One region of the Cytobacillus sp. IB215665 genome, then DNA from elsewhere that is predicted to be linked to it. Evidence: riboswitches for the same ligand, from Rfam matches in the RefSeq annotation. Region 1 holds a riboswitch; the other holds the start of a gene.
The links. A riboswitch is a leader RNA that binds a small molecule or an ion and turns the genes downstream of it on or off. The one in region 1 is predicted to bind thiamine pyrophosphate.
Positions count from the first base shown of each region.

Region 2: another riboswitch for thiamine pyrophosphate. It lies ahead of tenI (thiazole tautomerase TenI); the one in region 1 lies ahead of thiC (phosphomethylpyrimidine synthase ThiC).

Region 1 is NZ_JAXBME010000012.1:101,017-104,234, forward strand. It holds gene SLH52_RS14905 (hypothetical protein) at 73-282, shown strand; gene SLH52_RS14910 (DUF1798 family protein) at 389-757, shown strand; TPP riboswitch at 832-946, shown strand; gene thiC (phosphomethylpyrimidine synthase ThiC) at 1,124-2,890, shown strand; gene SLH52_RS14920 (hypothetical protein) at 2,997-3,164, opposite strand.
Region 2 is NZ_JAXBME010000003.1:411,164-414,381, forward strand. It holds gene thiO (glycine oxidase ThiO) at 1-1,104, opposite strand, end outside; gene tenI (thiazole tautomerase TenI) at 1,101-1,718, opposite strand; TPP riboswitch at 2,114-2,220, opposite strand; gene SLH52_RS06150 (YbjQ family protein) at 2,590-2,904, opposite strand; gene SLH52_RS06155 (hypothetical protein) at 2,885-3,091, opposite strand.

The DNA.
Region 1 (3,218 bases):
GTCAAATGAAGATATGTTTAGCTCAATGATTGTAATGTAAGTTAAATATACTGACGAGGAGGAAGAAGATAAATGGAATTGACCAATAAAGAATTGCAGAATTCGGTGTTTGATGAATTGCTTGAGTATCTTGAATTAATAGATCAAAAGCTCGTTAATCATGTTGAAGAACACATAGGTGTATATGTTGAGCAACAACAAAGGAATATTAAAACTATATCCAATAACCTTCATAAAATAGAAAATATATATGACCATAACATCATCGACATTGCACTCTAATCCCACATAGAAGTTCAGCAAAAGATTCCCTCGCTATCCTTTCAATCAATCCATTAAATTGATATAATATTATTGGAACTTAAGTAGATTAATTGGAGAAAATAATATGGAAAATTACGAAAAATTAATAAAATTAACAAACATGTTAAAGACATTTAATAATAAATGCATAGGTATACTGGAGCAAAGAAAAGAGCTTACTCATGTTGAAGTTGATTTTTATCGTGAGGTATATCCGTTTGCTAATGAAGTTAATAAAATTCTTGATATGTGGAAAACCAATGCTTTCCAATGGATTAATGAACAAAACCCTAAGTATATTTATCCATTGCAAATTGAATCGACTATTGAAAATTTACAAACATTGTCTGTTCAAGTTTTTTATAATGAAGGTAAAGGGAAGCGTTTGTTAAACCTACATCAATCAGTTGATTATTTATTGAATGCGATGATAAGTGAACTTAAAGAAAAATAATAAATTGTATAATTTCTTTTTTCTCTATTCACAACAATATTAATTGTGTTATAGTATTAACGATAACAACATATGTTCACTACTAGGGGGGTCCAATAGCTTGGACTGAGAGAAGAACGCGTTAAAGTTCTTTGACTCTTAGAACCTGATCTGGCTCATACCAGCGTAGGGAAGTAGAATTCGACCAGCTTATTGTTACTTTAGCTATGTCATAAATTACTTTCAACAAAAGGGTTCTCAATTTTGAGAACCCTTTTTTAGTTGGTATGGGTTAGCAACTTCATAAGGTAGTTGGAATATGTACACTTTATTCAGACCGACTATCTGACAGTTGATTCATTCATATTATTGAGGAGGAATTTTCAAATGACAAAAGAAAGTATTGCACAAAATATGACATTTCCATGTAGCAAGAAGGTTTATGTACAAGGGCATCAAGCTGACGTAAAAGTTCCGATGAGAGAAATTGAGCTTCACCCTACTAGTGGCACTTTTGGCGAGGAAGAAAATGAGCCTGTGAGAGTATACGATACGAGCGGACCGTATACAGACGTTGCATATGATGTTGACATAAGAAGGGGTCTTCCAAAGCTACGAGATGACTGGATTATTAAACGAAATGATGTAGAACAGTATGAAGGCCGTGAAATAAAACCAGAGGATAATGGATATTTAGAATCAGATCCTCGTTCAAACCTTGAACAGTTTCCACATATTAATAAGCAGCCTCTACGAGCAAAAAGTGGTGGATGCGTTACACAATTGCACTATGCAAGAAAGGGTATAATAACCCCTGAAATGGAATTTATTGCTATACGTGAAAATATGAGCCCAGAGTTTGTGCGAGATGAAGTAGCTAGTGGACGTGCGATCATTCCAGCAAATATTAATCACCCAGAAAGTGAACCGATGATTATAGGGAAAAACTTCCATGTGAAAATTAATGCGAATATTGGCAATTCCGCCGTCTCGTCATCCATCGATGAGGAAGTAGAAAAAATGACATGGGCTATTCGTTGGGGTGCAGATACGATGATGGATTTGTCTACAGGGAAAAATATACATACAACGAGAGAATGGATTATTAGAAATGCACCAGTTCCAGTCGGAACAGTTCCTATTTATCAAGCGCTTGAAAAAGTAAACGGCATTGCAGAAGACTTAACGTGGGAAGTATATCGTGACACATTAATTGAGCAGGCTGAACAAGGTGTAGATTACTTTACGATTCATTCAGGGGTACTATTGAGATATATACCAATGACTGCAAAGCGTACGACAGGAATTGTTTCTAGAGGTGGTTCCATTTTAGCGCAGTGGTGCTTAGCACACCATGAAGAAAACTTTCTATATACTCATTTTGAAGATATTTGTGAAATCTTGAAAACATATGATATATCAGTTTCTTTAGGTGATGGTCTCCGTCCAGGTTCCATTGCTGATGCAAATGATGAAGCGCAGTTTGCAGAATTGGAAACATTGGGTGAATTAACGAAAATTGCTTGGAAGCATGATGTTCAAGTGATGATTGAAGGACCTGGTCATGTTCCGATGCATCTTATAAAAGAAAATGTGGATAAACAACAAGAAGTTTGTCATGATGCGCCATTTTACACACTAGGACCATTAACGACAGACATTGCGCCTGGCTATGACCATATTACTTCTGCAATAGGTGCTGCAATGATTGGCTGGTTTGGAACGGCGATGCTTTGCTACGTAACACCTAAAGAACACCTAGGCTTACCGAACAAAGAAGATGTTCGCGAAGGAGTTATTGCTTACAAAATTGCCGCGCATGCAGCAGATCTTGCGAAAGGACATCCAGGTGCTCAAAAACGAGATGATGCACTTTCTAAGGCACGCTTTGAATTTAGGTGGCACGATCAATTTAACCTTTCGTTAGACCCAGAGCGAGCACGTGAATATCACGATGAAACATTGCCTGCCGAAGGTGCTAAAACAGCCCATTTTTGCTCAATGTGTGGACCTAAGTTTTGTTCAATGAGAATATCTCAAGATATTCGAGATATGGCAAAAGACCAAGGTAAAAATGAGTCTGAAGTGATAGAAGAAGGAATGAAGCAAAAGGCAGAGGAATTTACGCAAACAGGGTCCAATATTTACGGCTAAATCTTCTATATAGTGAGAAGTAAGCGAATAGCGCTTACTTCTCACTTGTTTTTACTATGAACTTTCATTAAATACTCTTATTTCCACAGAATATTTCTAACAAAACTTACTCCTTTTCAACATGAATTGAAACTGGACGTTCTTTCCTCGTAGCTACTGTTTCGATTGCAAATTCTGCTTCTTCTTTATGTTTTGCTGCTACATTTTGTCCGAATTTATGTTTGGTGTTTTTATAACCTTTTCGTTTATGATTAAAATGTTTACCACGACCCATCCTTAATTCCTCCTATGTATAGTTTTCCATCTTTATTACTATTGGATAAAAAGG
Region 2 (3,218 bases), on a different contig from region 1:
ATCAATTCGAAAATGCTGCATTAACTCATAATCATGGTCGATTCCTTCAACTAAATCAGCAGTAACTTTGCCAGTTATAGGGGCTAACAAAATCCCATTTCGATAATGCCCTGTAGCTATAATTAAGCCCATCACATGTGGATGCTCCCCTAATAAAGGCATACCATCATGAGTTTGAGGACGAATGCCTGACCATGCTTTTTCAAATTGAGTGTTGATGATTTCTGGTAAAATGATCGAAGCTTTTTCTATTAGACTACAAATGGAACCCGTAGATACTGTCGTATTGAAAGTATTTGGGTACATTGTTGCTCCAATAATTATTCTTCCACCCTTTTTTGGAACTAGGTAACAATGGTGAGAAAAGATTGTTTGTGTTAACAAAGGTTTGTCAGTCTTGACAGATAAACATTCCCCTTTTACCGGATAGCTAGGCAATGACAACCCAGTTTGCTTGATAACCATGTCCGTCCAAGCACCGCTAGCTACAATAACCCTTTCGGAATGGAATTCACCCTCGTTTGTAACAACACCTTGGATTTTATCGTTTTTTATGATTAATGAATAAACATTCGTTTCCTCTTTGATCATAGCTCCTAGCACCCTTGCTGCCCTAAAAAATGCAATCGTTAAATCATAAGCAGACACTTGACCATCTTTAGGTATACTCATAGCTCCTCTGACAATTGAAGACAGTGAAGGTTCATTTGCTCTCACTTCTTCAGATGTTAAATATTCAGTTTGTTCTCCAATATTTTTTTGCAGTTGAATAATTTGTTTTAATTGCTGCTCCTCTTCTTCACTTATTGCAATCTTGAGCATTCCTTTGTTCACATATCCAATATGGACGTTCGATTTGCTTTCTAATTCCTCGATCGTTGTAGGAAACATGCTCCTGCTTTTTTTAGCTAATTGAAACAATGGCCCATCCTCAGTTAATTCCGCTTGAGCTGCTAACATCCCTGCAGCAGCACCAGAAGATTTACTACCTAATTGATCTTTCTCAATGACCAGCACATGGTGCCCTCGCTTTGCTAGATGATAAGCGATTGAACCACCATTTATGCCCCCACCAATAACGATGGCATCATACGTTTTCTTCATGTAATCATCTCTTTCGATAACATTTTTGAATATTCTTTTACTGCTTCTATAGGCGTTTGGGCTAATAATACACCTGACAATACTGCCACTCCATCTACTCCTCTATCTATCAGTTCAGGAATATGAATTGGTTTAATTCCTCCAATGGCGATTAAAGGTATCGATAGCTGTTTTTTAAATTCTTTGACACTATCAACCCCTTTAGCTATCACTCCTTTTTTGGAGGAGGTAGGATAAATATGACCATACATCACATAATCAGCCCCTTGCAGTTCTGCTTCAACAGCCTCTTCTAATGAATGAACAGACTTCCCTATGCGAAGCTTTGGAAATACCCTTTTCACATCGCTTACCGATAAGCTATGATATGCTAGCTGAACACCACCAACTTCAGCAACTGAAGCAACATCAATTCGGTCATTTATGACTATCTTATTAAGTGGTACACTTCGTTGTATTAGTTGATTAATCATTTGATATAAGTCTCTCGCTGACATTTGTTTTTCACGTAAGTGTATAGCAGTTGCAAAAGGATGAATCTCACTAATAATCGAAACAAACGTGTTGATTGATTGTATCCCAGTTGAAACAATATGTAGCTCTTTGTTTGCCATAAGACCTCCTTGTAAATAAATTTAGTCAAGTATTTGAGCTTAGTTTATTCAGCTCTAGACATTACTCCCTAATAAACGGTCGCACATATAAAGATGAGAGATGTACTAACGTAAATTTACTCAGCAATCCAAACAGCTCATCGATATTGAGAATTACCCATATACTATAATTAGTGCCCTATCTCAAAAGACGCGATCGTCAAATAAGAAAATAACAATATTGAAATGTACATGTAGCCTTCAACAGTCATAAACATAAGCAACTAAAAAACCCACTCTTGCGTAAGAGTGGGTTTACATGTATCGAATGCATGAATATTTGACGTTATTAATCCAATTCATGAATAATATGTCTCATACCTAATTCATAAATTAAGCATGAAGACAAAGTCATTATCACATGTTGTCCACTTCCCTACGCTGGTGTCAGCCAGATCAGGTTCAAAGGGTCTGGAAACAAGATTCCATCTCAGTCTTCAATCAGACTCCCCTAGTGTTAATATATTTAGTTAGGCTGTCTCATAGTTCACTACAAAGTTTCCGAAGAGAGCCTTTAGTTATTCCTTTTCATAGTATAACACATGTACTAGATTTCTCAATTAATATATATGACAGTTAAGTGAATAACATGACTCTCAGCTTTTTAAAACGTATAGAATTTTTTATAGTCTTTCGAGAAAAAGAGATACCCTGAAATTTAGTTATATTTGTGTTTAGATCATTTTAAGAAAAGCAACAGTTAATTGAATAACTGCTTTTTCACAAAAGGAATATCATAGCACCTAATTCTCTTTATAACGAAGGAGATTCATAAACCCTGATGAAACTGTGCTAATATAGTAAAAGCAACATATTTCACGAAATAAACAAACTATTCAACTACTACAGCTGTTCCAAATGCTATGATTTCAGATGCACCTGTCATCACATTAGAGGTTTCTAAGCGTAAACATATAATGGCATTCGCCCCTTTACTTTTCGCATCTTCTACCATCCTGCTAATCGCTCGCTGCCGAGCCTCATCCATGACTTCTGTATATTCTTTAATTTCTCCTCCAACAAGTGTCTTAAGCCCTGCCATGATATCTTTACCAATGTGCTTCGTTTGCACAGTATTTCCTCTAACAAATCCTATTAATTGTTTAATCTCTTTCCCTGGGACAAAATCAGTAGTTACTAAGATCATCTTGATCTTCCTCCTTCTTCTCTTTTAAACGGTCAATAAATAACAAAATGAATAACAACAAAAAAATTACAAACGCGCTACCTAAAAGAAGTAGAGCTATTTTCACATTGATAAATAGGTAGACATATCCGAGAAGTTGAAAACAAACAATAATGAAAACTAACACATACTTTGTTTTTGTAATCAAATTGTTCACCACCTCATAGCCCATAAACTCCAAATAAAATACTAATCAAACATAGTACGCACAAACCTATAAAAAAGTTCAAATAAATTTTTAGTGTCAATCCCCCAATGTTTTAAAGCGGTGAAAT